One region of the Mesorhizobium sp. EU05-FHT14A09 genome, then DNA from elsewhere that is predicted to be linked to it. Evidence: riboswitches for the same ligand, from Rfam matches in the RefSeq annotation. Region 1 holds a riboswitch; the other holds the start of a gene.

What was found. A riboswitch is a leader RNA that binds a small molecule or an ion and turns the genes downstream of it on or off. The one in region 1 is predicted to bind thiamine pyrophosphate.
Region 2: another riboswitch for thiamine pyrophosphate. It lies ahead of thiC (phosphomethylpyrimidine synthase ThiC); the one in region 1 lies ahead of thiB (thiamine ABC transporter substrate binding subunit).

The regions. Positions count from the first base shown of each region.
Region 1 covers NZ_JBYTDF010000003.1:339,598-354,804, reverse strand. Annotated here, with positions in the region: gene AC3WTO_RS13295 (adenylosuccinate synthase) at 1-185, shown strand, start outside; gene AC3WTO_RS13290 (hypothetical protein) at 258-2,000, shown strand; gene AC3WTO_RS13285 (DUF930 domain-containing protein) at 2,150-3,190, opposite strand; gene AC3WTO_RS13280 (DUF2865 domain-containing protein) at 3,317-4,189, opposite strand; gene AC3WTO_RS13275 (hypothetical protein) at 4,453-4,764, opposite strand; gene AC3WTO_RS13270 (ABC-F family ATP-binding cassette domain-containing protein) at 4,884-6,698, opposite strand; gene AC3WTO_RS13265 (thiamine diphosphokinase) at 6,700-7,347, opposite strand; TPP riboswitch at 7,468-7,581, shown strand; gene thiB (thiamine ABC transporter substrate binding subunit) at 7,619-8,620, shown strand; gene thiP (thiamine/thiamine pyrophosphate ABC transporter permease) at 8,638-10,272, shown strand; gene thiQ (thiamine ABC transporter ATP-binding protein) at 10,269-11,012, shown strand; gene AC3WTO_RS13245 (M48 family metalloprotease) at 11,271-12,749, shown strand; gene AC3WTO_RS13240 (MarR family winged helix-turn-helix transcriptional regulator) at 12,893-13,360, opposite strand; gene AC3WTO_RS13235 (hypothetical protein) at 13,460-13,858, shown strand; gene AC3WTO_RS13230 (RNA polymerase factor sigma-32) at 13,880-14,737, opposite strand; gene AC3WTO_RS13225 (amino acid ABC transporter substrate-binding protein) at 15,027-15,207, shown strand, end outside.
Region 2 covers NZ_JBYTDF010000010.1:153,458-168,664, reverse strand. Annotated here, with positions in the region: gene AC3WTO_RS26210 (FAD-linked oxidase C-terminal domain-containing protein) at 1-155, opposite strand, end outside; gene AC3WTO_RS26205 (DUF3422 family protein) at 316-1,638, opposite strand; gene AC3WTO_RS26200 (FCD domain-containing protein) at 1,841-2,677, shown strand; gene AC3WTO_RS26195 (alpha-hydroxy acid oxidase) at 2,680-3,810, shown strand; gene AC3WTO_RS26190 (metallophosphoesterase) at 3,905-4,606, shown strand; gene AC3WTO_RS26185 (hydroxymethylpyrimidine/phosphomethylpyrimidine kinase) at 4,603-5,418, opposite strand; gene AC3WTO_RS26180 (thiamine phosphate synthase) at 5,388-5,993, opposite strand; gene AC3WTO_RS26175 (thiazole synthase) at 5,990-6,763, opposite strand; gene thiS (sulfur carrier protein ThiS) at 7,046-7,243, opposite strand; gene thiO (glycine oxidase ThiO) at 7,227-8,210, opposite strand; gene thiC (phosphomethylpyrimidine synthase ThiC) at 8,207-10,057, opposite strand; TPP riboswitch at 10,170-10,281, opposite strand; gene AC3WTO_RS26155 (hypothetical protein) at 10,543-10,683, opposite strand; gene AC3WTO_RS26150 (porin) at 11,373-12,527, shown strand; gene AC3WTO_RS26145 (MarR family winged helix-turn-helix transcriptional regulator) at 13,135-13,587, shown strand; gene AC3WTO_RS26140 (calcium:cation antiporter) at 13,783-14,889, shown strand.

The DNA of each region.
Region 1 (15,207 bases):
TCTACGAAACACTGGAGGGATGGTCGCAAACAACTGCAGGGGCGAGAAGTTGGGCCGAATTGCCGGCACAAGCGGTGAAATACGTGCGCTACATCGAAGAACTGATCGGTGCGCCGGTAGCGCTGCTTTCCACCAGCCCCGAGCGGGACGACACCATACTTGTGACCGATCCGTTTGAAGATTAATTGTCAAAGACCTGACAGGCCTGCTGATTTGCGGGGCCTGTCCTGGAAACGAACGACAGGTTCGATTGAAGCATGGCAGATTTCGTTGCGGTTCTGAAAAAGACGCTCGACGGCCTCGGCGAGACGACGCCGGACGTGCGCGCCAAGGTCTATGACAAGGCGCGCGCCACCATCGAGAGCAAACTCGCAGCGATCAATCCGCCGCCGCCCACGGCGGTTGCCGATCGTCAGCGCAAGGCGCTCGAGGATGCGATTGCCTCGGTCGAGAAAGACTACACCAAGACCGCGCAGCCGCTCGATCCGCTGGCGGAACTGGAGAACATCTTCTCGTCCATCGACCGCAACCGGACCCAGCAAAGCCATGCTAGGCCCGCGACCAGAACCGAAACCCCGGCACCTGTCGCGCAGCCACCCGCGCCCGTTTCGCCGGCACCCTCTCGGGTGGAAGAGCGCCCCGCACAGCCATCCTGGCAGAGGCCGCAACCGGAGGTGCGTCAGCCCGACCCGAAACCACAGCCCAAGCCGGCTCCGCTATCTGAACCGGAACTGCCCGGCTCGAAGCCGGTGCTGGAGCCCGTCTGGCCCAAACCGAAGGCCGAGACCAAGCCCGATTTCGACCTGGGCAAACCGACCCCGCCGGTCACCGATCGTCCTTTGGCGCAAGCCTTCGAGGCCAACACCCGCCGCGAAGCCGAACGCGCGACCCAGGACTCCATGTTCAGCGGGCCGTCGATCGAAGACGATGTCGCCGATGAAACCTTCGATGACATCGAAGAGCCGGAACAGAAGCGCGGCTTCGGCCGTATCATTGCGGCTGTCGTGGCGCTCGCGATCCTCGGCGGCGGCGGCTATGGCGTCTGGCTGAACCGGGACGCCTTCAAGGACATGCTCGGCCTGAACAAGACCGAGACCGCCGACAGCCAGCCGGCAGCGCCGGCAAAACCCGCGGAACAGGCGCCGGCACAACCGAACACCGCGTCAAATCCGGCCCCCGCTCCGGCGCCGGAAAATGGTGAGCCGCAGAAACTCACGCAGCGCCTGCTGCCTGACGGCAAGGAGACCGATCCAGGTCGCGCCGGAGGCAGCACCAGCGTCGGCGAAGGTACCTCCATCGTCGCCCTGACCACGCCGCCACCCGCGACACCACCGGCACAGGCGCAACCGGCTGCAGGACAGCCTCCCGCTGCAGGTACGGAAACGCCGGCACCTGCCGGAACGACGCCGCCTGCGCCGGAAGCAGGCAACCAGCCGGCTGCCATTCCGGTTGGCCAGAAAGCGATCTACTACGAGGAACGCACCAGCTCGGCTGAAGGATCGGCCCAGCCCGGTAACATCGTCTGGTCTGTCGTCCAGGAATCGCCCGGCGGTGATGCGCCTCCTGAGCCGGCGATCCGCGCCGAGGTGACGGTGCCGGCCAAGGACGTACAGCTGCGCATGACCATCCGCCGCAACGCCGACCAGACCCTGCCGGCCAGCCACATCATCGAGATGATCTTCCTGACCCCGCAGGGCTTTGAAGGCGGTGGCATCGACAATGTGCTGCGCATCGCCATGAAGACGTCCGAGCAGGAGGCCGGCAGCCCGCTGATCGGCGTGCCGGCGAAGATCGCCGACGGCTATTTCCTGGTCGCGCTGAACGATACCAAGGCTGATCAGGACGCCAACCTCACCCTGCTGCGCAACCAGGAATGGATCGACATTCCCGTCGTCTACAAATCGGGACGGCGCGCGCTGATCACCATGGAAAAGGGCTTGCCCGGCGACAAGGTCTTCGACGAGGCGATCAAGGCCTGGCAGGCGAAGACCTCAGGCTAGAGCAATTCCAGGAAAAGTGCGTAGCGGTTTTCCGTCCGGAATTGCGCAAAACAAGAGTCGGAGCGTTTCCGCGAAAAACGTAAACGCCCTAACTGCCACCGCGGAACGAGCCGCGGTGGTTTCGACCAGATTCCTCGACACCACAGATCTTATTGGCGGACAGACCTATCAAGGGCTGCCCATTCAGCTTGTGGAACAAGAGCTCCGGTCCGGGAAACAAAAGACAACACCCGCATCGCGTTGGTATCGACCTCACATCTGAAGCTGACCCTGTACCATGCCGTTCGCGTGCGAAAAGTGGCTTCAGGGACATCCAGGACATTGCCCGACTTGAGCCGGCGGTACGGAAGCAATCCGACGGCATAACCCTCGTCCACAAGCTGCTGCTGCAAGGCGCTCGCGCAAAGTTTGCCGGCCCGTTGATCGCGCGGCACTCCGTCCATCGAGGTTCCTGCGAACGGATCGCCCGTCGCACCTTGTGAATAAAGCCGCCTGACACCCGGAAGGCTGGAGTAGCCCGGCGACGAGGCGATGGCCACATCCGCCGAGTTGGACTTTCTGGTGCCGGCGCTTGCCGGCTTGGGCGCTCTCGCGGGCCTGGGTTGCGGCGTTGCCGCAGCCACGGGAAGCTCGATTTCGCTTGAACCGTCGGTCACGACGTCCTGTGTATCGGCACCCTTGGGCTCTTGCTGGTCAGATTTCGCTGAGCTCGCATCCCCCGCCTTGTCCTGTTCGGCTTCGCGATTGCTTGCCGTGTCTTCCTGTTTCGGGCGATCCGGCTCGGCCGCGGATTTGTTCTCGCTGTCCTTCACGACACCGGGCTGCATCGGGTCCTCGGTCTTCGTCGTCGACGCCGCTCTTTCCTGCGCACTGTTCCCGTCCAGCGATTTTTTCGGACCGGTGTCTTTTGCTCCGTATTGGAAAACGGGTTTCAACTCCTCGATCGACGATGGCGGCGCGGACGGCTTTTCGACCTTCTGCTCGACCGGTTTCTCAACCTTCGGTTCCGGCGGTTTTTCGACCTTGGTTTCTTCTGGCGGCGGGACCGGCTTCGCTTGTTCGGGCGGCGGCACCATGACGACACTGACCGGTTCATCGTCCGCCGGCGGCTGCGGCAGCCGCGACGAGCCGTAGACCAGAAGCGCGATGATGAGCACGTGCAGGATCAGCGATGGGGTCAAGCCCCACATCAGACCTCTGTCTTGCTCTTGCGTTTCGCCGCTCATCCTAGCCGATGTGGGACCAAATAACGGCGACATCAAGCACCAGCAACCGACTTGCCCGACGCAATTGCAGCAAGCTGCAACGCTGTTCCGTCAGGGATCGGGCAGGAAGGCTGGTCCGACAACGCGCACGGCTCGGCTGGATGCAGGCTCTTCCACCAGAGCCAGCGGCGCTGGCGCATTCATTGCACTCGTCGCTGACAGCGCCGGAGAGTCTTGTACCGGCCTGCCCGTCGGAAGCGGAATCACGGCATTTGCCATGTTGCCAGGCGTTACGGTGCGTGCGCGCATCTCGTTGACACGGCTGTAGTAGCGTCGCAGGTCGCAGCCCTTGAACGCCTCGGCGTCGCGGTAGCGAAACGCCGTCGGCAGATCCTTGTACGGTTTGCGTTCGGCGACCGAGATCATCTCTTCGGTTTCCAGACTGGGATCGGACAGCGCGAACACCTCCATGCCCGGATCATCGCAGATGAAGCGGCATTGGTCGGTGGTGTCCTTGAGGTCGGCATCCCTGGCGAACTGCGATTTCGGCGCGGGGAAGAAATAGCCGTCAGAGGGCCGCACGCAATAAAGCATCGCGGCACTGCCGATCGACATTGGGCCCGGGGCAGAATCGCGCGCTTCCTGCCGTTCGCGTCGCTCCGGTGCACAGCCGAGCGCGACATAGCGAGCCTGCAGAACGGATGTGTCGCGTCCTCCGCTCACGGCCGCGATCTGCCTCAGCACATCGGCGCGCATGCGCGCAAGATCACCACAGGGGTCGAAGAAACCGCCAGAACTTCTGCCCGAACACTGCCGCCGCCGCTCAAGCGCCTGGATGGCGATGAGTTGTCGCCGCAGTTGCGCCTGCTGCGGGCTGACACCACCGCTGCCGCCACTGCGGATCTGCCGCGCCAGCGACGAACACTCGTCAGCAAATGCGGGAACAGTCGCCAGCGTTCCGAAGACAAGGATAGCGATCAGCATCGCTGACGCGACACGGCGGAAGAAGAGGAAAGATCGCTCCCCACGCCCGCAACAACCAGCCCCAAGAATACGCATGACTGCAACGCCTTGATACAAACTGGATTTCTCAACTTGGTATCAGGCTATACCAACGTCACAGTCTTATGAAAGGACTTCATAATATATCGAACAATGTGGTTACACGCGAAACGGGGTTCAGACACGATGCGTTAAGCATAGTCCATATTGGTGGAAAATCCTGCGTCGGATGCAGCGTCGACCGGCTAGATGCCCGAGCCGTACAGTTCCTCTTCGCTGCCTTCCCACGGCCTCGGCATGTCCGCCAGGGCGCTTGTGTTCGCATTCGCGCTCGGCAGCGGCATCCAGCATTTCAGCTCGGGGTCGGCATATTCGATCATGTGGCCGGGATAGGAATCATTGGCGCGCCACCCTTCCATGCCGAACTGGTCGGCCCGTGCCCAATAGGCGACATCGACTTCCGCCGGTCCCTGTTCGGATGACCTCACCGTGACCAGCACACGGCTGCCGTCCTTCGGCGCGCTCGACATGTGACGCCATCCGGTCGGTTCTGCCATGGAAATTCCTCCTCCGTCGGCCAATCAACGCTTGCCAACGGTAGCACGATCCGCCCCGCCAAGATCAATGCCGGATTTACCGATCACGGGAATAACCGACGTGCGGCCGAAGCTAAGCCTCAGCCTTCCAGCTCCTCGCGCAGCATTTCCAGTTCCAGCCACTCTTCCTCAAGCGCGGCCAGTGTCGCCCGTTCCTTGTCCAGGGCCGCGATCGTCTTCTGGAAGCCAACCGCATCGCGCTCATAGAAGGCCGGATCGGCAATGTTGTTTTCCAGCCTGGCGATCGATGCCGTGACCGCCTCGATCTTCTTCGGCAGGTTCTCCAGGGCGAACTTCTGCTTGAAGGAGAGCTTCCTGGCCGACTCCTTCGCTGCCTCCGCGCGCGGCTTTTCAGCCTTCGCTTCTGCGGCTTGGCCGTTGCGCGCCTTGCGGTCTTCGAGCTTGGTGCCACCGCGCTGCGCCAGCATGTCGGAATAGCCGCCAGCATACTCCACCCACCGGCCGCCGCCATCAGGCGCGATCACGCTGGTGACCGTCCGGTCGAGGAAATCGCGATCGTGGCTGACCAGGATGACGGTGCCGGCAAAACCGGCGACCAGTTCCTGCAGCAGTTCCAGCGTCTCCATGTCGAGATCGTTGGTCGGCTCGTCCAGCACGAGGAGATTGGCCGGCCGCGCCAGGACACGGGCCAGCAGCAGCCGTGCCCGTTCGCCGCCGGAAAGCTCGCGCACCGGCGTGCGTGCCTGCTCCGGCTTGAACAGGAAGTCCTTCATGTAGGACACGACATGGCGCTGCTCGCCATTGATGACGAGGTTCTCGCCGCGTCCGTCCGTCAGGTAATGCGACAACGTCTCAGCCGGATCTGCGGCCTCGCGCTTCTGGTCGAGCGCGGCGATCTCGAGATTGACGCCCAGGCGCACCGTGCCGGCATCGGGCTTCGTCTCCCCGGTCAGCATCTTCAGCAGCGTCGTCTTGCCGGCGCCGTTGGCGCCGACCAGGCCGACGCGGTCACCGCGCTGGATGCGGGTCGAAAAATCCTTCACCACGGTGAGATCGCCGAAGCTCTTCTCGATGTTCTTGGCCTCGATCACCAGCTTGCCGGATTCGGCTGCATCGCTGGCCACCAGCGTCGCTGTGCCTTCGGCGCCGCGATGACTGTGGAAACGCTGGCGCATCGACTGCAATTCGCCCAGCCGGCGCATGTTGCGCTTGCGCCGCGCGGTTACGCCGTAACGCAGCCAATGTTCCTCGCGCACGATCTGCCGGCCAAGCTTGTGCTGCTCGCGCTCTTCTTCCTCCAGGACCTGGTCGCGCCATTCCTCGAAATGGCCGAACCCCTTTTCCAGCCGTCGTGTCTGGCCACGGTCGAGCCAGACCGTGGCACGCGATATGCGCTGCAGGAAACGACGGTCGTGCGAAATGACGATCAAGGCTGAGGAAGTTCGCGCCAGTTCTTCTTCCAGCCATTCGATGACCGCGAGGTCGAGATGGTTGGTCGGTTCGTCGAGCAGAAGGATGTCGGGTTCGGGCGCCATGACGCGGGCGAGTGCAGCGCGGCGTGCCTCGCCGCCGGAAAGATCGGCGGGACGCTCCTCACCGGTGAGACCCAGATGCTCCATCAGATAGGTCGCACGATACGGATCGTCGGCCGGCCCCAGCCCGGCTTCGACATAGGTGCGCACATTGGCGAAACCGTCCATGTCGGGAACCTGTGGCAGGTAGCGCACGGTCGCCGTCGGCTGACGGAAAACATCGCCATCCTGCGGCTCGATCATGCCGGCAGCGATCTTGAGCAGTGTCGACTTGCCTGAACCGTTGCGGCCGACCAGCGCGATTTTGTCGCCGGGAGCCGCCACGAGTTCGGCGCCATCCAGCAACGGCGTTCCGCCGAAGGTCAGCTTGATATCGGTCAGATTGAGAAGTGGCGGTGCCATGTCAGCTTTCGGGAAGAGGGTAAGGGTGGGCAAGCAAAAGCGCGCGCCCGCTGCCGAGCGCGACTTCGAGCCTGCCTTTCACGGCATTGGAGATGGTGAGGGACGAACCGAAGGGCATTTCCACCGCATTAAGCGGCCATTTTGCGCCCTTGATGGTGAGCCCGGCGAGTTTCGAGAAGCCGAGCACGGAAAACAGCGTCCCGTCCGCATAGTCGAAGGCCTTGGTGTGGCCCGGCAGAACCGGAACACCTTCCTGTGCACCGCTGGTCAGAAGCACGTCTATCCCCTGCTCGGCCAGGCTAAGCGCCAGCGCCAGGTGCAGGAAGGCATGGTCGGCCCTGGCGCCGCCGAAGGCGCCCACCAGATTCAGCTTCGTGGCACCGAGATAGAGCGCGATCGAGACCGCAAGTTCGCCGTCGGTGGAATCTTTCTCGGCCGGGAAGCGTTCCTGCGGCACCTGCGCCAGATGCGGCGGCAGGTGCGCCGGCGCGGAATCGAAATCGCCGACCCACAGTTCAGGCAACAGCCCCAGCATGTCCGCATGCCGGATGCCGGAGTCGGCGGCAATCACGCGCGTTCCGGCGACCTGGGCTTCGAGCCGCGGCGTCCGGATGACCTCGCCGCCAAGCAGAAGGGTGAATGTGCTCATGGGCGTCGCCCTTACCAGCCCCCATGCGGAAACGGAAGTGCGCGTGAGAACCTGCACCGGACCGGATCTGTCCCGGCAAACTAACGCTTGCGCGCCACCGTTGCCCGCTCTATGTCTCAGGCCGCTCTAACGGGGTGCCAGATCGCGGCTTCGCGACCTGGCTGAGAGGCGAAAAGCCAACCCGCTGAACCTGATCCGGTTTGTACCGGCGGAGGGATTAGACGCTTAGCCAAAGCGCCAGTTCCCTTGTCACGATGTGAAGGAGGCGCCGATGCGCAAAACTCTGCCTGCCCTGATTTCCGTTCTCGCTTTCGCCGCCGCGACGCTTCCGGCTACCGCGAAAGACAAGCTCACTGTCTATACCTATGAAAGCTTCACCGCCGAGTGGGGCCCGGGCCCGCAGGTCAAGAAAGCGTTCGAGGCGGACTGCGGCTGCGACGTCGATTTCGTCTCCGTCGCGGATGGCGTCGCCCTGCTCAACAGGGTCAAGCTGGAGGGCACCGCCACGAAGGCCGATATCGTGCTGGGGCTTGATACCAATCTGACCGCGGATGCCAGGGCAAGCGGCCTGTTCGCCCCGCACGGCACGACTGCGGCCGCCGAGGTGCCCGGCGGCTGGAACGACGACACTTTCGTTCCTTACGACTATGGCTATTTCGCCGTCGTCTATGACACCGAGAAGCTGAAGACGCCGCCGGCCAGCCTCAAGGATCTGGTCGAGGGTGACGCCTCGCAGAAGATCGCCATCCAGGATCCACGCACGTCCACGCCGGGCCTCGGCCTGCTGCTGTGGGTGCGCTCGGTCTATGGCGACAAGGCGCCAGAGGCCTGGGCCAAGCTGAAGAACCGCGTGCTCACCGTCACACCGGGCTGGAGCGAGGCTTATGGCCTGTTCACCAAGGGCGAGGCGCCCATGGTGCTATCCTACACCACCTCGCCTGCCTACCATATGGTCGCCGAAAAGACCGACCGCTACCAGGCTGCGTCCTTCTCCGAAGGCCACTACCTCCAGGTCGAGGTCGCAGGCATCACCACCACCGGCGCCAAGAACCCGCTGTCGGCAAAGTTCATCGCCTTCATGACCAGCCCGAAATTCCAGGACGTTATCCCCGAAACCAACTGGATGTTCCCGGCCGGCAAGATGGACAAGCCGCTCGACCCGGCCTTCGACAGGCTGGTGAAGCCGGTCAAGACCCTGGCGTTCAGCCCGGAAGAGATCGCGAAGAACCGCAAAGCCTGGGTGGATGAGTGGCTCGACGTGATGAGCAAATAGCAACAACGGCGAATCCGTTGTCTCAGGCCGCACACCCGGTCGTCTTGCGCGACAGACGCATCGCTGCGGGTGTGGCCGCATTGGCCTTTGTCGCCGTCCTGATCGGCGGCGCGTTCCTTGGCCTGGTCATCGAAAGCGCCGGCGACTTCTCGGGTGCGGCGGCGGCTTTCGATTCCTATCTCTTCCGGATCGTCCGCTTCACCCTTTGGCAGGCTGTGCTGTCGACATTCCTGTCGGTCGTCCCCGCACTGTTCGTCGCGCGGGCGCTGTCGCGTCACCCCGTTTTCTTTGGCCGCAGCCTCATTCTGCAACTGTTTGCAGTGCCTCTGGCGCTGCCCGCCATCGTCGCCGCGCTCGGGGTTCTCGCGCTGTACGGTCGCGCCGGCTATTTCGCCCCTTTTCTGACGAAGATCGCAGGCGAGGATTGGCCCGGCATCTACGGCCTGTCCGGCATCCTTGTCGCCCATGTCTTCTTCAACCTGCCGCTTTGCGTGCGCCTGTTCCTGGAAGCCTTGCAGACCGTTCCGGCCGACCAATGGCGACTGGCAAGCCAGCTCGGCATGGGCGTGCGCGCCGCGTTCCGGTTGATCGAATGGCCGGCGATCAGGCAGGCACTGCCTGGTGTCGCCGGCCTCGTTTTCATGCTGTGCATCACCTCGTTCACCATCGTGCTGATCCTCGGCGGCGGGCCGCGCGCGACCACGCTGGAAGTCGCCATCTACCAGGCACTGCGTTTCGACTTCGACCCCGCACGCGCGGTGGCGCTGACGCTGTTGCAGGTCCTGCTGACCTTCGTGGTCGTGGTCCTGCTGTCCCGCCTCGGCGCCAACACCATGGCCGAGGCCGGTCTTTCGGTCGCGCCGCGCCGGTATCTGTCGACCGGCAATGCCGAGACGGCGCTGAACGCGATGCTCATCGTGCTTGCCCTGTTGTTCGTCGCCGGACCAATGATGGCGACCATCGCTGCCGGCCTGCAATCCGATCTTGCCCGCCTCGCCGGTGAACGGGCCGTGCATCTGGCCACCGTTACCAGCGCGGTGCTCGCATTCCTGTCGGCCCTGCTTGCGACGGTCCTCTCCTTGTCCCTGGTTATGGCAAGACACGGGCTGGCGGCTCGGCGCGGCAGAAATGGCGGCAGATCGTTGCTGGAGTATGCCGCCGATACGGGAGCTGGCTTCGTGCTGGTCGTGCCACCCATCGTCATCGGTGCCGGCTGGTTCCTGGCTTTGCGCCACATAGGCAGCGCCTTCGCGATTGCCCCGGTGATGGTCGTTGCCGTGAATGCTGTCATGGCGATGCCATTCGCGCTGCGCGCCATACGTCCGGCCTATGATGCGGCCGGTGAACGGCATGAGCGGCTTTGCGCGCAGCTCGGCATCGCTGGCTGGGCCCGCCTGAGGTTGATCGACTGGCCGGTGCTGCGACGTCCGCTCGCCACGGCGTTTGCCTTTGCCATGGCCTTGTCGCTCGGCGATCTCGGCGTGATCGCGCTGTTCGGCTCGGATTCCCTGCAGACGCTGCCATATCTTCTGCTTGCCCGCATGGGCAGCTATCGTACGATCGACGCCGCGGGGCTGGCCCTGCTGCTGGGTCTGGTCTGCTTTGCGCTGGTTCTGCTTGCCGACCGGCTTGGAAAGGAACGCTCCGCATGACAGCCGACAAGCCGGCTCGACAGGGTGTGTCACTGCGCCTGGACAAGACGACCTTCAGCTATGGCGAGGTCAGCCTTTCCTTCGACGTGGAATTTCCGGCTGGCGACATCACCGCGGTGATGGGGCCGAGCGGCTCGGGCAAATCGACCTTGCTCAATCTGGTGGCGGGTTTCGAAGCGCCTCTTTCCGGCCGCGTCCTGATCGACGGCAGGGATTTCAGCAACGCTTCGCCGTCCGAACGGCCGGTTTCGATGGTCTTCCAGGAGAACAACCTGTTCGCTCACCTCGACGTGTTCCGCAATGTCGGCCTTGGCATTTCGCCTTCGCTCGCCCTTGCGCCTGCAGATCACACGGCCATCATCGATGCGCTGGCCCGCACCGGCCTGGCTGGCAAGGAAAAGCGCCTGCCGCGCGAACTTTCCGGCGGCGAGCGTCAGCGCGTCGCGCTGGCCCGCGCGCTCGTCCGCGACCGGCCGATCCTGCTGCTCGACGAGCCCTTCGCATCGCTTGGCCCTGCATTGCGGGAAGAGATGCTGGATCTCGTCGCGGCCGTTCAGGCCGAGCGGAAGATGACCACGCTTTTCGTCACCCATCAGCCCGAAGACGCGCGCCGCATCGCGGCCTACGTCGCTTTCGTCGAAAGCGGCACCATTGCCGCGACCGGCGTTGCGGGTAACTTCTTTTCCGCCAATGGTCCCGCGGCATTCCGGCGTTACACCGGTACCTTGAACGCAGTTTAGCCGCATGTCGGAAAAACGCGCGCCAGCGCTATATTTTAACTGGTCCTGGCCAGTGGAAATCTGGAACGGATTTTGCGACTCAGGCATTTGTCTTGCCTGGAAGCCGACATAATTTGCGGTCAAACCGGTTTGGGGGCATCATTGTCCTTGCTTGCCAATCTGCTTCGTGTGTGGCTAGGTCCACCGCAGATGGACCGGCACAATCGCAGATTGTCCCCGTGGAGACGAAAGGAAGCCGACCTGTCGACCGGCCTGGATATGAGCTGCAGGAAAGCCCCGGCGCGCGTGCTCGCGCTGGCAGGGGCTATGTTTGCGCTCGCGTCCTGCCAGTCGGTGATGCCGAATGCGGTTGAAGAATCCGGCTTCCAGCCATCGAATAGGCCGATCACCGTCGACAATGCACAGGCCAATGGCCGCCTTGCCGATCTCGCCAAGGCGCAGCACCCGCGCATCCTCGCAACCTATGGCGGCGAATACTCCGATCCGAAGCTGGAACGCATGGTCGCCAAGATCGTCGGCCGGCTCACCGTGGTGTCGGCCAACCCGACACAGACCTATCGCATCACCATTCTCAATTCGCCCAACGTCAACGCCTTCGCACTGCCGGGCGGATATCTCTACATCACGCGGGGTCTGCTGGCGCTCGCCAACGACTCCTCCGAGATCGCTGCCGTGATCGCGCATGAGATGGGCCACGTCACCGCCAATCACGGATTGCAGCGCCAGCAACTGGAAGCCGAGGAAGGCCTCGCCACCAAGGTCGTCTCTGACGTGCTCGGCGATAATCCCAACGCCAAGGCGGCGCTCATCCGCGGCAAGCTGAGGCTCGCCCAGTTCTCGCGCAACCAGGAACTGGAAGCCGACGCCATCGGCATCAAGTCGGTCGGCGAAGCCGGTTACGACCCCTATGCCGCCGGCCGCTTCCTGCAATCGATGGCCTCCTATGCCGGCTTCCGCTCGGTCAGTGGCGCGACGGACGCCAGCCTCGACTTCCTCGCTACCCATCCGAACACCCCCCAGCGCATCGATCTGGCGCAGCGCCATGCGCGGATGTTCGGCCAGCCTGGCTTCGGCACACGCGACCGTGATTCCTATCTCGCCGGCATCGACGGCCTTCTCTACGGCGATACGCCCGAGGAAGGTTATGTGCGCGGCAACACCTTCCTGCATCCCAAGCTGGGCGTCTCCTTCGCCGTGCCGGAAGGTTTCGTCATCGACAATTCGGCGGCTGCAGTCACCGCCACCGGCCCCGGCGACATGGCGGTGCGTTTCGACGGCGTGACGATCGACAAGGATATCACGCTGCCCGACTACATCCGCAGCGGCTGGGTTGCCGGCCTGGACGACGCCAGCGTGCGTCAGGAGACGATCAACGGCAACGAGGCCGCAGTCGCCAAGGCCCGCGCCGATGGCTGGCAGTTCGATATTGTCGTCATTCGCGCCAACGGCCAGGTCTACCGGCTGCTGACGGCTGCTCCCGCCGCCGGCTCGTCGCTCGAACCCGTCGCGCGCTCGGTGAGCAGTACTTTCCGAGTCCTGAGCGCTGCCGAAAAGGCTGCTCTGAAGCCCCTGCGTATCCGCGTCGCCACCGTCCGGCCAGGCGAGACGATCGGCACCCTCTCGGCGCAGATGATTGGCGTCGACCGCAAGCTCGATCTGTTCCGCGTGCTCAACGCGATGGGACCCGGCGCAACGGTTTCGGCCGGCGACAAGGTCAAGATCGTCACCGACAAATAGCGCTGATCCCGGAGCGTTTCCGCTTGCTCTTAGAGCGTTTCCGTTTTTCGCGGAAACGCTCTAAGTTTTTGTTTTCGCCGCATTTTTGTAACGCCAAGTGATTCCACTTGGCTACAAAATGCTCTTGGGGCGAACAGCCGTGCCTACAGGTCGGCTGCGGCCGCGTCCCTGGCTTCCGCAGCCTCCTCGCCGACATTGGCGCGCAGCTGCGCGAAAAGGGCCCGGGCGCGGTCGAGTTCATCCTGGCCGATACCAGCCCGCAATTGCCTGTCGAAGGTGACCGCCGTCTCGCGCAGGCGCAGAAACAGTGCCTCGCCGCCCGGCGTCAATTCGACCAGATGCCTGCGCCGATTGGCAGGATCGCGGCGACGCGTCAGAAGTCCGTCCGCCTCCATGGCGTTCAGGTGATGCGTCAACGTCGCACCCTGGATGCCGACCGATTCAGCCAACTGGCGCTGATCCCCGAATTGTCGCGACTTCACCGAGATGAGCACGGACCATATCGGCAACGATCCTCCATTGGCGATCATCGCGTCGTCCAATGCCCGCCTGACGACCTTCGCCGTCTGGGCAAGGTCGAGGCCGATGGGTCTGACGGGAGGTTCGAACATCGCCGGACACTAGCACAGAATAGCTTGGCGTCTAACAGATTGACATCTAATAGTTAGATATCTATCGTTTATGAAAATGAACTTCATGGAGACACCGCCATGCAATATGTTTTCATGGTCGCATTGGCGCTGCACCTGATGTCGGGAGTGTTCTGGGCCGGCTCGACCTTCGTGCTGGCGCGCACCGGCGACGGCGGGCTGGCCATGTCGTTGTTCGCGCCGCAGATGGGCGCCGCCACAATGGCTGTGCTGTCAGGCGCCTTGCTTTGGCATCTGTTTCACGGCACCGGCTATTTTGGCACGCAGGAACAGGTTCTGGCTGTAGGGGCGGTCGCGGCAATTGCTGCCGCCGGCGTCCAGGGCGCGCTGGTCGGGCGCGCGCGGCGCGCACGCAATGACGCCGCCGACATCCTTGCGCAGGCGGTGCGCGGCGAACGTCTGGCTGCGGGATTGCTGGCCGTCACCGTCATCACCATGGCGATCGCGCGGGTGCTTTGACGCGGGACAGACCTGCGACGATCAGGCGGCGAGGAATTCCGGGTTCTGCTTGACCAGCGCGAGCTTCAGCTTCTCCAGCGCGCGCACCTCGATCTGCCGCACACGCTCCTTGGAAATGCCGAGCGTCTCGCCGAGTTCCTCCAGCGTCGCGCTTTCGTCGCCCAGCCGGCGCCGCTCGATGATGCGCAGTTCGCGCTCGTTCAACGCTGCCAGCGCCTGTTTGAGCCAGCCGGAGCGGCGCTCGACGTCGATGGTGTCGCCGACGATTTCATCGGGCAGCGGCCCTTCCGAAACGAGGAAATCCACCCGCTCCGCTCCCGTTCCGTCATCGGTCAACGGCGCGTTGAGCGAGCTGTCCGGCGCGGACAGCCGCGCATCCATGATCGCGACATCGGTTTCCGAAACACCCAGCGCCGTCGAAACCTCCCGATAGAGAGCCTGATTGGAGAGCGATTCCGTGCCTGTGCCGAGACGGGCGCGCAGGCGCCTCAGATTGAAGAACAGGGCTTTCTGCGCCGAACTCGTACCGCCACGCACGATCGACCAGTTGCGCAGGATGTAGTCCTGCATGGAAGCGCGCACCCACCAGCTCGCATAGGTGGAAAAGCGGACCTCGCGCTCCGGGTCGAAACGGGCAGCTGCTTCGAGCAGGCCGATATGCCCTTCCTGGATCAGGTCGGACACCGGCAGGCCGAAATAGCGGAACTTGGCGGCCATCGCGATGACAAGCCGCATATGGGCAACGACGATCTGGTTCAGCGCGTGCTGGTCGTGGCCATCTTTCCAGCGAATCGCCAGATCATGTTCCTGGTCGCGTTCCAGGTAGGGAGCGGCCATCGCCGCACGGACCATGATACGCCCTGCACTATCCTGAAGCATCGCGACTTTCCCGTCTGCCCGTTGAACCTGATCGGACCGGCAAAAAGGCCTGCGTCCGAAGGACTTCCCCAAACGTGCCATGCGGACAATGGTTCCCTGACCATCCGCGTCCAAAATCGAGCGCCACGCCGCGTGAACCCGTCAATCGCGGAGTCAAAAGAATGAAATTCCTGATTTCGTTTCATTTTGAAATTTCATTCCTTATTCGCGCGACGCGCTTCTGTCACATTCCAGCACCTCTCCAAAGGCCGACATTTGCTGTCCGCCGACATTACGGGATCACAAAAAGATGAAATGGCTGAAATCGCTGCTCCTGGCCGGTACCCTGCAGGTCCTGGCCGTCACCGCAGGCCATGCCGGAGCTGACTTCGATCAGATCAAGCAGGCAGGTGTCTTCAAGATCGGCACCGAAGGCACCTATGCTCCCTTCACCTACCACGACACATCCGGCGCGCTGGTCGGTTTCGACG
Region 2 (15,207 bases), on a different contig from region 1:
CGATAGGCGGTCAGTCCATCGCTTTCGAAGGCACGCATCTCGTTGACGGTTTCGACGACACCTTCGCCCGGAACGATCGACCGGAGATCGGCGACGATGGTGGCGCGCCGCGCAAGGGTCGCCTCATCCGGCTTCGGCATGGCAAGACCGGACATGATGCCTCCCCTGCTTGGCAAAATACGCTGACTGGTAAAAGCTTTTTACCAATTTGACGCAATGCATGCAAATGATGCTTTCGGCGAAAGTCGGCGTGACGATGCGCGCACCTTCCCGCGCGTCAATCTGACGCTGGCAAACTGGATGGATGGTTCCGGACTATTCGCCCGCGTGGCTCGCCGGCTCGCCGTGCAGGCGCTGCACACGGCGCACGCCCCACCAGACCAACAGCACGGCGATCGGGACGGATGCAGCGGTGACCACCTCCGGCGCAAAGGCATGACCGAAGAAGGAGGCACCTTTGGCCAGATAGCCGATCAGCCCGACGACATAGTAGGACACAGCCGCGACCGACAGGCCTTCAACCGTCTGCTGCAGACGCAGTTGCAGGCGGGCGCGGTTGTTCATCGAGGCGAGCAGGTCGCGGTTCTGCTTTTCCACTTCGACATCGACCCAGGTGCGCAGCAGCGTGGTGGCGCGTGTCAGCTTGCGCGACAGGTTCGCCTGTCGTTCCTCGACCGAGCGGCATGTGCGCATGGCCGGCGCAACGCGACGCTGCAGGAAGCCGTCCCAGGTATCGTAACCCGGCACCACCTCTTCATCGAGTGCTTGCAGGCGTTCCGTAACGATGCCGTCATAGGCGCGGCTGGCACCGAAACGATAGAGGCTGGATGCGGCATCCGCTTCCAGCTCGGCAGCGAGTTCGGTGAGGTCAGCCAGCAAGGTCTGGCTGTCGCGGGTTTCCACCGCCTTCATCTCGCGGGTGATGACGGCCAGCTTGTCCTCGATGCGGCGCACGCGCGCCGACAGCGACAGCGCCAGCGGCAGGCCGAGCATGGCCAGCGTCCGGTAGGTCTCTATGTCGAGCAGGCGCTGCGACAGCGCGCCGGTACTGGCCGCGGTCAGCGAGCGGTTGAGCACCAGGATCCGGGTCAGGCCGTCGCCATCCTGGCGGAAATCGGCGACGATAGCAGCGGCACCGCGCTCGACCAGCGAGAAGCACAGGCTGGTCGGGTCGAAACTCTCGAGCAGCTTCTCGTTGGCGGCCGTCCAGTTGCGGATCTCCAGCCGAATGCCGGAAATCACCGTGCCGGGCGGCGAGAAGCCGTTGCCGAACGGCGTGTCCTCATGCGCGCGTCCGCTTTCGTCCAGCGGGCCTTCCCACAGATAGGTCGAGAATTCGGTATGGCGCTCCCAGCGCAGCGAACCCTTGCCCCACTTCATGGCATGGAGACGGGCCTGGCTGCCGGGCGCGGCAATGCCGAGCCGGCGCGAAAGCTCGGACAGCACGGCGTGGTCAACGCTGGTGCCGCCCTCGGTCATGAAAGAAAGCTGGATCAGCACACGTGGTGTCTCGACCAGCGGATGCGGGCGGGCATGCACCTCGCCCAGCGCACTCGGGCGGCCCTCATGCGCGGGAAAACCCAGCACGCTGCCGATGGCACGCGGCCGGAATTCGAGATTGGACTGATCGTCCGACACGGCAGTTCCCCCAGGTTCCGAGCCCTGTCTTTTGCAAAGCTCTAGGAGCAATCCGGTGTCGTGACAATGAAAAGTGCCGTCCTGGCGACAGGAGACACCCTCACCACGCATCGGTACAAATGCGGTAAATTGGATAGATTATTTGACCAGTTGCCGCGATTGCCGCTATTCTGGGCGGCATGGCATTTTCCCGGGCACTCCCTTGAGCGACATCTTTTCCCGCATCGATCATTCGCGTACCGCCGACGAGGTGGTGGCGCAGATCGAGGCCCTGATCCTGGAAGGCGTGCTGCGCCCGGGCGACCGGCTGCCGGGCGAACGCGACCTGGCCCGCCAGTTTGAGGTGTCGCGGCCGATCCTGCGCGACGCGCTGAAGGCGCTGGAGACGCGCGGCCTGCTGCAGACCCGGCATGGCGGCGGCACTCATGTCGCCGACGTCATCGGCCAGGTGTTCTCCAAGCCGGTGATGGAGCTGATCTCGTCCCATCGCAAAGCGGCCGCCGACTATCTGGAATACCGCCGTGAGATCGAAGGCGTCGCCGCCGAATATGCCGCCCGGCGCGCGACGCCGGACGATCTTGCCCTGCTCGACCGCATCATGGCGCGGATGGACGAAGCCCACCGCACCGGCGATTTCCAGCACGAGGCCGACATCGACGTCGAGTTTCACAATGCCGTCGGCGAATGCGCGCACAACATCATCCTGCTGCACACGCTGCGCTCCTGCTACCGCCTGCTGTCGGAAGGCGTGTTCCAGAACCGGCTGCTTGTCTTCACCCTGCCCGGCGCGCGCGACGAGTTGCTGGCCCAGCACCGCGCCATCCATGCGGCCGTCAAGGCCGGAAACCCGGCAGCGGCACGCAAGGCAGCGATGGACCACATCACCTATGTCGAACGCTCCATGGTGGAGGCAGAACGCACCGGCGACTGGCAACGCGTATCGCGGCTTCGACTGAAACAGCGTGGCGGGGATCAGGAACCCGGCCGCAAGCGGAATGAAACAGGCGCGGCGGCGCGCGAAAGCGGGAAGGCGAAGTAGGCATGCTTCTCACCATCGACGATCTCAAGCAGCAGGCTCGACGCCGCGTACCGAAGATGTTCTTCGACTATGCCGATTCCGGCGCCTGGACGGAGAGCACCTACCGCGCCAATGAAGAGGACTTCGGCAAGATCAAGCTGCGGCAACGCGTGCTGGTCGACATGGACAACCGTTCGCTGGCCTCGACGATGATTGGAGAAAACGTCTCGATGCCGGTGGCGCTGGCGCCGACCGGTTCGACCGGCATGCAGCATGCCGATGGCGAGATGCTGGCGGCGCAGGCGGCCGAAGAGTTCGGCGTGCCGTTCACGCTGTCGACGATGAGCATCTGCTCGATCGAGGACGTCGCCTCGGTGACGAAGAAGCCGTTCTGGTTCCAGCTCTACGTGATGCGCGACAAGGACTTCGTGCTCAACCTCATCGATCGGGCCAAGGCAGCCAAATGTTCGGCGCTGGTGCTGACGCTCGACCTGCAGATCCTCGCGCAACGCCACAAGGATGTGCGCAACGGCCTGTCCGCCCCGCCACGGCTCACCCTGCCCAACCTGATCGACATGGCGATCCGTCCCGGCTGGTGCCTCGGCATGCTCGGCACCCAGCGCCGTACATTCCGCAACATTGTCGGCCATGCCAAGGGCGTCGGCGACCTGGCTTCGCTGTCATCATGGACCAACGAGCAGTTCGACCCACGCCTGTCCTGGGACGACGTCGAATGGATCCGGCAGCGCTGGGGCGGCAAGCTGATCCTGAAGGGCATCCTCGACAAGGAAGACGCGGTGCTGGCCGCCAGGACAGGCGCAGACGCCATCATCATCTCCAACCATGGCGGCCGCCAGCTCGACGGCGCGCCCTCCTCCATCGCGGTGCTGGAAGAGATCGTCGACACCGTCGGCGACCGCATCGAGGTCCACATGGATGGCGGCATTCGCTCTGGCCAGGACGTGCTCAAAGCGCTGTGCCTCGGCGCCAAAGGCACCTATATCGGCCGCCCATTCCTCTACGGACTTGGAGCCGCTGGCAAGAAAGGCGTCACGCTGGCGCTGGAGATCATCCGTAAGGAGCTCGATCTGACGCTGGCGCTGTGCGGCAAACGCGACATCAAGGACGTCGGCAAGGACATGCTTTACCGCTAGATAAAATAGCCAGACACAAAATCGAATCGACCTGAAAGCAGCTCCTTCCTTGACCGACGGCATCCATTTCCTCGACGCCCGCGCGCCGGACGGCATGCGCCTTTACGCCATCGGCGACGTGCATGGCCGGCTCGACCTGCTGTCGGCCATGCACCGAACCATTGCTGCCGAAATCGAACGCGACCGGCCGGCAGACTGGCGCATCATCCATCTCGGCGACTACGTCGACCGCGGCCCGGATTCGAAAGGCGTCATCGATTTCCTGATCGCCGCGCACAAGCGCGACCAGCGCATCATCGCGCTGGCCGGCAACCACGATATAGGTTTCCGCGACTTCCTCGCCATGCCGGCCGCAGACGGGCTGTTCGCGCGCTATGGCGGCCGCGAGACCGCGCTGTCCTACGGCGTGGCGATCGACTTCGCCGATCCGGCCTCGCTCGAACAAGGCTGGAAAGACCTGGTCGAAGCGGTATCGCCCGAGCAGAAACAATTCCTGCACGACCTGCCCTATTCGGTCTCGTTCGGCGATTTCTTCTTCTGCCATGCCGGCGTGCGCCCCGGCATCCCGCTGGAGCGGCAGTCGCATGACGACCTGATCTGGGTCCGCGCCATCTTCCACGACCATGTGGGACTGTATGAGAAGGTGATCGTGCACGGCCATACACCGCAGGCGGAAGCCGAGCTGATGCCCAACCGCATCAATGTCGACACCGCTGCCTATCAGAGCGGCAGGCTGACGGCACTGGTCGTGGATGGTGTGGACAAGCGCATCCTGACGGAGAGCGTACCGGCTTAGAGCGTACCAGACTGCGAAGCCGACGGGCCGGTAGGCAGCCCTTCCCGCTCCAATATTCCAAAGACATGGTCCTTGGCCTTGCCGACAGCGGTCGGCAGATCATCTCCCAGTCCCAACCCGCAAGCGATGGCGCTGGCGAGTATGCAGCCGGTGCCGCGCATATGGACATCGAGACGCGGCGCTTCGAAACGTAAGGGTTTCGCTCCGGCACGCAGGAGAAGATCGACCGAACGGTCGCCCTCGGCATGACCGCCCTTGGCCAGCAAGGCAGGCACGCCGCCCTCGAACAGCCGACCAGCCTGATCGATGATGCCGACCTCGCCCGCCACGGCCGGTTTGCCGCTCAAGAGCGCCAGTTCCGGCAGATTGGGCGTGACCAATGTGCAGAGCGGCATCAAGCGGCGCTTCAGCACCTCGATCGCATCCATTGCAAGGAAAGTGCGTCCCGACGTCGAGGCCAGAACCGGATCGAGCACCATCGGCAACGGCAGTCGGCTTGCCAGGACCGAAGCGACCGCCACTATGGCATCCGCGTTGCCCAGCATGCCGATCTTGACCGCGGTGATTGGGTTGGCGGCGAACGCAGCCCGCATCTGCGCTGCGATCAGGTCGGCCGGCATCTGCTCGACCCGCTCGACCGCGCGGTGGGTCTGCACGGTCACGGCGGTGATTGCGAGGCAGGCGCGCAATCCGAAAGCGGCGACCGTCTCGATGTCTCGCGCGACACCGGCGCCGCCGCTGGAGTCGGAACCCGCGATAACCAGCACATGCCGGTCGGGCGTCACCGCCATGGCGCTGTCGCCGCCAGCCATTCGCGGGTGCGGGCCTCCGGATCGGCATTGCGGGTGATGTCGGTGACGACGGCAGCGCTGTCGGCGCCCTGTGCGAAGACACCCGCAATACGTTCGACGGTCAATCCGCCGATGGCGACGAGCGGCGTATCGCCTGCCCGGCGCTTCCATTCGGCGATGCGGTCGAGGCCTTGCGGTGCCCATTTCATGGCCTTCAGGATGGTCGGATAGACCGGCCCCAGCGCCACATAGTCAGGCTCTGCCGCCAGCGCCGTCTCCAGTTCGGAATGGTCATGCGTGCTCAAGCCCAGTTTCAATCCGGCCCGGCGGATCGTGCCGACATCGGCTTCGGCCAGATCTTCCTGGCCGAGATGGACGAAGTCGCAGCCCTCGTCGATGGCGAGGCGCCAGTAATCGTTGACGATGAGTTGGCAGCCATGGCGATCGCAGATTGCCCTGGCGGCGCGGATCTCGCCGCGCAACGTTTCGGCGGGTGTATCCTTGACGCGCAGCTGCACCAGCTTCACGCCAAGCGGCACCAGCCGCTCGATCCAGGCGGCGGAATCGACGATGAGGTAGAACGGGTCGAGTTTCATGAGAAGGCTGCCATGCCGATGATCGGGGTGGAGGGAACGGCCATGTCGCGCGGCTCGAGCGGACCAGCGCGGAAGGCTTCCCGCCCCGCCGCGATCGCCTTGCCGAAGGCGGCGGCCATCGCCACCGGGTCGCCTGCCTTGGCGACGGCGGTGTTGAGCAGCACAGCGTCGTAGCCGAGTTCCATCACCGCAGCCGCGTGTGACGGCCGGCCGATGCCGGCATCGACGATCAGCGGCACCTCCGGGAAGTGGCCGCGCAGCGAGCGCAGCGCATCGACGTTCTGCGGTCCACGTGCCGAGCCGATCGGCGCGCACCACGGCATCAACAACCTGCATCCGGCCTCCAGCAGTCGCTCGGCCACGACCAGGTCGTCGGTGGTGTAGGGAAACACCTCGAAGCCATACTCACTCAGGATGCGTGCGGCTTCGACCAGGCCGAACACGTCCGGCTGCAAGGTGTCGTGGTTGCCGATGACCTCCAGCTTGATCCAGTTGGTGGCAAAGACCTCGCGCGCCATCTGCGCCGTGGTGACGGCCTCCTTTACCGAATGGCAGCCGGCGGTGTTGGGCAGCACGCGCACGCCGAGCGACTGGATCAGCGACCAGAACTGCCCGCCCGTCTTGCCGCCAGCGCTTTCGCGCCGCAGCGACACCGTCACGATCTCGGTCTTCGAGGCTGCGACCGCATCGGCCATGATCGCCGGCGACGGATAAAGCGCGGTGCCAAGCAGCAGACGCGATGAGAATTTTTGTCCGTAGAGTTCGAGCATCAGGGGTGCTCCTCGATGGTGGGTGAAAGCATGCTTGAACCCCCTCCCAGCGTTGCCAAGGCCCCCTCTCCGTCTCGGGCTTTGCCCGAGCCACCTTTCCCCCGCCTTTGGCAGGGGCGAGGAACCGCAGTTCGAACGCCGGCGCTTATCCAGCTTGGGTTCCTCGCCCCCATGAAATGGGGGAGAGGTGGCGCGCCCAAAGGGCGTGACGGAGAGGGGGTTTTGGCGCCTAGCCTGATGTTCCCACACCGCAAACGGGTTAAACTCGTCTCGGCCAAAATCTCACCCTCCCTTCATCGGCGAGAGAATCTCGATGCGGTCGCCGTCGGCGATCCGGCAGGTCGCGCGCTCCCTGGCAGGCACCACTTCGCCGTTGAGCGCGGTCGCCAGCCAGCCGCCTTCGTAGTCGAGTTCGGCAAGCAGGCCCGCCAGCGTGCCGGCATCGACCTCGCGGCTTTCGCCGTTAACGGTGAGCCGCATGGGCAAGCTCCCTTTGCGAAGTGAAGATCAGCTCGGCGGCCTGCCTTGCCATCGCCGGCGCCAGCAGGAAACCGTGGCGATAGAGACCGTTGATCGAGACTCTGTTGGCTTCCCGGCTGACGCGCGGCAGGTTGTCGGCAAAGGCCGGCCGCACGCCGACACCAGCCTCGACGATCTCTGCCTCGCCGAAGGCCGGATGCAGCGCATAGGCGGCACCGAGCAGTTCCATCATCGAACGCGCGGTGACCGGCTCATTGGCATCGCTTTCGATCATCGTCGCGCCGACCATGAACAGATGATCGGCGCGCGGCACGACATAGACGGGAAAGCGTGGATGCAGCAGCCGGACAGGTCGCGCCAGTGAGACGTCCGGGGCATGCAGCAGCAGCATCTCGCCGCGAACACCACGAAGGCCCGAGACGCCTGCTGCGATGCCGGTGCAGTCAGCCTCGATATCGACGGTTTCCGGCACCCGCACCGCGCCATAACCGAATTCGAAGCGCACGCCCATGCCGACCAGCCTGTCCTTGAGGGCAACAAGGGCGCGGCGCGGATCGAGATGCGCTTCCTCAGCGAAGAACAGTCCGCGCCGGAACCGGCCGGCAAGATCGGGCTCCAGCGCGGCAACGGCCTGTTCGCCGATTGTCGCGAAGTCTGTCGTGCGCCGTGCGAAACGGTCGAGCTCGCCGGCATCCCGCGCCGGCGCCACCACCAGCGTACCGGTGCGCACGACATGGCCCGGCAGCACGGTGTCCCACCAGTCGAGCGCCAGGCGCCCCAGCGTGATGACCGCCTCTTCCGCGCTTTCGCGCTCGCACCACGGCGCCAGCATGCCGCCGGCAGCCCAGGAGGCGCTGCCGGCAAGGCGATGCCGCTTTTCGATGACGGTGACGTCGGCACCGCGCGACGCCAGCTCGAAAGCCAGCGTCAGCCCGGCGACACCGGCACCCTTGACCAGCGCTTTCATGGCTGGTCCGTCTCCGTTGCTTCGGCGACGGCAGCCACGTCGACGGTGTCGACGGAATCGAGCGGCAGATAGAGATCGCCGCCGACGCGGAACTTCTCCGCCATCGCGGCCATGCCTTCCTTCTGCGCCTCGGCGCGGATGTCGTGCGAGATGCGCATGGAGCAGAATTTCGGCCCGCACATGGAGCAGAAATGCGCCACCTTGTGCGCCTCCTTCGGCAAGGTCTCGTCGTGGAAGGCACGCGCGGTTTCCGGATCGAGCGAGAGGTTGAACTGGTCTTCCCAGCGGAACTCGAAGCGTGCACGGGAAAGCGCATCGTCCCTGACCTTGGCGGCGGGATGGCCCTTGGCAAGGTCGGCGGCGTGGGCGGCGATCTTGTAGGTGATGACGCCGACCTTCACGTCATTGCGGTCGGGCAGGCCGAGATGCTCCTTCGGCGTGACATAACAGAGCATGGCGGTGCCGAACCAGCCGATCATGGCGGCACCGATACCGCTGGTGATGTGGTCGTAACCCGGCGCGATGTCCGTGGTGAGCGGCCCGAGCGTGTAGAACGGCGCCTCGCCGCAGACAGCGAGCTGCTTGTCCATGTTCTCCTTGATCTTGTGCATCGGCACATGGCCGGGGCCTTCGATCATCACCTGGCAATCCTTGGCCCAGGCGATCTGCGTCAGCTCGCCAAGTGTCTCCAGCTCGGCGAACTGCGCGGCGTCGTTGGCATCGGCGATGGAGCCCGGCCGCAAGCCGTCGCCCAGCGAGAACGACACGTCATAGGCGCGACAGATGTCGCAGATTTCCTCGAAATGCTCGTACAGGAAGCTTTCCCTGTGATGGTACAGGCACCATTTGGCCATGATCGAGCCGCCGCGGCTGACGATGCCGGTGACGCGATCGACGGTGAGCGGGATGTAGGGTAGCCGCACGCCGGCATGGATGGTGAAATAGTCGACGCCCTGCTCCGCCTGTTCGATGAGGGTGTCGCGGAACACCTCCCAGGAGAGATCCTCGGCAACGCCGCCGACCTTTTCCAGCGCCTGGTATAGCGGCACGGTGCCGATCGGCACCGGCGAATTGCGCAGGATCCAGTCGCGGATGTTGTGGATGTTGCGGCCGGTGGAAAGGTCCATCACCGTGTCGGCGCCCCAGCGGGTCGCCCAGACCATCTTTTCCACCTCCTCGGCCATGGACGAGGTGACGGCCGAGTTGCCGATATTGGCGTTGATCTTGACCAGGAAATTGCGGCCGATGATCATCGGCTCGGCTTCCGGATGGTTGATGTTGGCCGGGATGATGGCACGGCCACGCGCCACCTCGTCGCGCACGAATTCCGGCGTGACATAGTCGGGGACCGCCGCGCCGAAGCTCTCGCCATCGCGCTGCAGCTTGGTGTGCACCGCCTGGCGGCCGAGATTTTCGCGAATGGCGATGAATTCCATTTCCGGGGTGATGATGCCGGCGCGGGCATAAGCGATCTGGGTGACGGCACGTCCGCCCGTGGCGCGGAACGGCTGATTGCGCACCGGGAATTCCGGCGTCAGCCGCTCGCCGGAGACGAAGCCATTGTCCTCCGGCTTGACCAGCCGGCCCTCGTAACGCTCGACATCGCCGCGCGCGACCACCCATTCTTGCCGCAAGCGCGGCAGGCCACGCTCGATGTTGGTCTGTACGCCAATGTCGGTGTACGGCCCGGACGAATCATAGACCGTGACCGGCGGCTCGCCGGCGGTCGGATGCACGGCAATCTCACGCATCGGCACGCGCAGGCCGGGATGGATGACGCCCGGTTTGTAGACCTTGCGCGATGCAGGCAATTCGCCAACGGTGACGGTCGGGGTGTGGATATTCATGAGCGAGCCTCCTCGAGTGACGGAGACCCAGTCCACGCAGTGAGGAGGAAGCGACGCTTCGCTGAAGGGAATACGGGCATCTGCCCGATAACCAAAGCCGGAAATGCCGGCCCGCGAAGCGTTCCCACCGTCCCTACGCCAGTATGAACTGGATCAGGTTCAACGGGTCACTGCGCGTTACAGCAGTATCTCAGCCCCTTGTCGGGACCCCCCTGGTGAGCCTCAAGGGTGAACCTCAAGCAGGCTTTTTGTCAACAGGGTTTTGGTGCCTCCTTCGAGGCTCGCTTCGCTCACACCTCAGGATGAGGGACGCGGGCGCCGGGACGCTTGCATTCCTCGGCGTTTCAAGATGAAGAGCTGCGCATGGCGTCCCTCATCCTGAGGAGCGAGCCCGCAAAACGCTGGAATGATGGCAATAAATCCGGCGGGCGAGCCTCGAAGGACGCACCCGCAAGGGATCACTTCTGCTTGTCTGAAAATCGATATCAGTGCGAGGCGGAGACCACGCCGTAGCCGTCGACGGCGAGATGGTTGTTGGCTGCATCGGCCGAGTAGATGCCGAGGCCGCAGATCACGATTGCGGACAGCATGAAGAAGGACAGAAGCGCTGCTTTCACGGAAGTCATCTCAAGTTGAGCCTTCTGTATTGTCCTGCAAAGGACCGGTTACGAATGTGTTGAAACTCACACTCGGCGGAGCGGTTTCAGCACATTTGCGTGTCTGGACGATGCTTGTTTCAGCTTGTGTGACGCTTGTGCCACAGTGGGACACCGACGCCTGCAAGCCAGCCGCCGCCTTCTAGGAAATCGACCGGACACAGGCCAAGCGCGAAATGCGCCATCCACAGCGGAATCCAGCCGGCGTGCCAAATTTGCCACGCGGACGTTGCGGAAGGTTCAGTCGAGCACGCTGCCGATCACCGTCGCCGAACGCGCCTCGCATGGCTGCCGTCCCTCCTGAAACCGGCCCAGGCCCCTTCCCGATGCAAATCGCAACTGTTTCGGAGGCTGACTATGTGTTTTTGAAACGGTTCCATCTGTTGATCAACTAAAAGTAAACACGGGTTGAAAATGATTTACAAGACGAATCGTTGATAAAAAACAAAAGGATGCAAACTAGAAACTAATTGAAATAATTCCGTTTGAAATCAATTACTGAATTCAGAACACGAATTTGTGATTACTCGTTGCCTCTTGGCTACACATCAACTTAAGTGGCGACACTTAATATCATTCAATGACATTTGAGCTTAGAAATATTCAGGGTGCGAGATTGATCGTACGTACTCGGAACCCAGTATCGATAGGGGATTACAGTGAACATCAGAACGCTTCTCTTAGGTTCGACTGCGGCCTTGATTGCCGTTTCCGGCGCGCGCGCCGCCGACGCGGTCGTCGTCGCCGAACCGGAACCCGCTGAATACGTCAAGATCTGCGACGTCTACGGCGCCGGCTATTTCTACATCCCGGGCACCGAGACCTGCCTGCGTATCGGCGGCTACATCCGCTACGACGCCAGCCTGGGCGATCGTGGCACCTTCGACGGCGCCAGGACGACCGACCGCCTCAACGGCAAGGAACAGGACACCTGGGGCAAGAACACCCGCTTCGCGCTGAAGACCTGGACCGGCCAGGAGACCGAACTCGGCACCCTGAAGACCTACACCGAGACCCGTTTCCAGTTCGGCAACAGCAATGACAATGCCGATGCCCGCAACAAGAACGTCTCCCTGAACTTCGCCTGGATCCAGCTTGGCGGCCTGCGTGTCGGCAAGGACGAGTCGGCCTATGACACCTTCATCGGCTATGCCGGCAACGTCATCCAGGACACGATCGTTCCTTATGGCGAATTCGACACCAACCTGATCAGCTACACCTTCGACGCCGGCAACGGCTTCTCGGCGATCGTCTCGCTGGAACAGGGCTCGGGCAGCTACGACACCTTCGTCAAGGACGGGGCTGGCAACTGGGTTCCGGGCATCGTCGACAACACCATCGACAGCTATGCTCCGAACGTCGTGGTCGGTGCCAAGTATACTCAGGGCTGGGGCGGCATCACCGGCGTCATCGCCTACAATCCGAGCTGGGAAGAATGGGCCGGCAAGGTGCGTCTCGATGTGAATGCCACCGATCAGATCGCCCTGTGGGTGATGGGCGGCTACGGCACGGACGACAATGCCGCCCGGACCTTCTACAAGCCGTGGGGCGGCAACTGGGCTGTCTGGGGTGGCGGCAGCTACAAGTTCAACGAGAAGACCACGTTCAACCTGCAGGCTTCGTATGACGAGCAGGAGAACCTGGGCATCGCCGCCAACGTCGCTTACCAGGTGGTTCAGGGCTTCACCGTCACGGCCGAAGTCGACTACCTCAACGAAGGCAAGCGCGGCGACTCCGACTGGCTCGGCGATTGGACCACGACCGACAAGAAGAGCAGCGTCGGCGGCATCCTCCGCTTCCAGCGCGATTTCTAGACTTGCGTGAAACGTCATGGAGCATCGAAGGCGATCCTGTTTTTGCCGGAAATGCTCCAGGACGTCCTTGCTTTAGCGGGTGCCGGTTTGACCTCCAGTCATTCGCTCTTTTTATCGAGGTGAACAACCAACCGGATCGGCCCGAGCTGGGCCGGTCCCTTTGAAAGCTCGCGGCCTTTCCGACTTGTACGCAGGCCGATCGAACCACAGGTTGGGACATCCTGATGCCGTCGTCCCACGGGCAGTCATAGCTCGACCTTTCGGCGCAGACGATATCATCGATGATCCAGTTGAACCGCGGCCGCCTCCCCTGTCGGCCGCGGTTCTGCTTTGGCTGTAAGGCACGACGAGGAATGTTGCGGGCGGATGTGGCTGTAACATTTCCGTGTTACGGGAACTCCCTTTCCCCGCCTGCATTTTTCGATTGCCGGATCGGGAACTCCGGCGAGGTCAACACCCAACAATGGAAACGGATGATCGATCAGTGAAGCATGCTGTGGGAGGACCTCGTCCGGTCCCATTCATGGCGGAACGATCCCTTTCCAGCTCTTCCCGGAGACGATCGGGGTGCTGCGACTTCAACGGGTGATATGCGGAAAAGTCGACAATGGAAGAACAGGAAAGCCCGATTGCAATTTTCGAGGACATGGGAGAGATCGTCAGACGCCTGCAGGACATCTACGAAATCGCCCTGCAAGGTACGGGCCTCTCGCTGGAAGAAGGTGCGACCCTCTACCGGATCGCGCATGGCGGCGCCAACAGCCAGAAGATGCTGGCCGACAAATTGCGGATCGAAACGCCAACCTTTGCGCGCCTGGCGAGACGGCTTGAGATCCGAGGGCTGATCCGGCGTTTCGAGGATGACAGCGACCGTCGCGTCAAGCAGCTTTTCGTCACCACCGAAGGCATGGCGATGGTGTCGAAGTTCACCGAGAAGCTCGCTGCCGATACCGCGCAATTGCTGTCCAGTTTCGGCCGTGCCGAGCTGGAGGCGACCAAATCGGTTGTCAGGGACATCTCGACCAGCATCGGGACCCTTGCCCGGACCAGGGGAAGATAATCTCCAGACCACCCACGTTGTCCCGGTTGCCAGCCAGGCATCCTGAGAGGGCAACGCTTTGTGCCTCGATCGGCGGAGTGCCCAATCGACAGGTACGCCCAATCGACAGGTACGAATGTACAGGGCGGCCCAGTTCCACTACCTTCGCCGTCGACACCGCCAGACCGGCAACGATCTCCATCGCTTAAGGGGCACATGGCTCTCGATCACCACAACACGATTCCGCTCTGGACCTGGGCCGCACCGGCGGCAGCACTTGTGCTGGTTGCGCTGAAATATCTCGGGCTGGTTTCGGATGATGCAACGCCGGTCATCATCCTTGCCTCGATCGCCCTCGGCGCCTCGATCTTTGCGTCGGTGCACCACGCCGAGATCCTTGCGCTCAGGGTTGGCGAGCCGCTGGGATCGATCATTCTCGCCGTTTGCGTGACGATCCTCGAAGTCGGCCTGATCGTTTCCATCATGCTCGCCGGCTCGGAAGGCAGCGACTCGGTAGCCCGCGACACGGTGTTTTCCGCGCTGATGATCGTGCTGAACTGCGTGATCGGGCTATGCCTGGTGTTTGGCGGCCGACGGCATCACGAACAGACGTTCCAGCTCAACGCGGCCTCCGCCTCGCTTGCCGTGCTCGGAACGCTGGCGATCAGCGTTCTGGTGCTGCCGAACTTCGTCTCGGCCGGCGGGCCGCAGCAGTTCTCCCCCGTCCAGTTGCTGGTCGTCAGCCTGGTGCTGCTGGCGCTCTATGCGGTGTTCGTCTTCATCCAGACGATCAAGCACCGCGACTATTTCATGGACGTGCCGGTTGGCGGGCAGGACCCGGAAGAGGCTCCGCTCGAACCGCCGACAGCAAGCGTGACGCTGGTGAGCGCGGTGATGCTGCCGGTCTCCCTGCTCGTCGTCATCCTGCTGGCAAAGGTGCTGTCGCACCCGCTGGAGAACCTTGTCGCGGCAGCCGGCCTGCCCCAGGCCGTCGTCGGCGTCATCATCGCAACGCTGGTGCTTTTGCCCGAAGGCATCGCCTCGGTGCGCGCCGCTCTTCTCAACCGGCTGCAAAACAGCGTGAACCTGGTGCTCGGCTCGGCCCTTGCCAGCATCGGCATGACCATCCCGGTCGTGGCGGCGGTCGCCGTGCTGACGGACCGCAAGCTGATGCTGGGCCTCAGCCCGGCAAACACCGTGCTGCTGCTGCTGACACTGTTCGTCGGCACCATCACGCTCGGCACCGGACGCACCACCGTGCTGCAAGGCGCGGTGCATCTCGGCATCTTCGTGATCTTCCTGCTGATAACGGCGGTGCCCTAGCGGGAACCGCGAACGCTTCGTTCCGAGCACAGCAGTGCGGCTCGCCCTCAATCTGCTTTCGATCCAAAGCCGCGGGAGGTTGAGTTGCGATCCGAGTGCCGGATCTATCGATACAACCCTGGATGCCTGGCCTTTTCAGTTCTGCAATCCCCCGACCGCTGGACGGCGATCGCAAAAGCCCTCTCGTAGACACGGATGGCTCTCTGGAACTTAGGCCTATCCGGCGTCAGATTCTTATCCATCCCGTTGTACAGGATGACGGGAAGAGTAAGGATGGCTTTTCCACCGTCGGTGGGCTTAAACCGGCATTTATCGAAT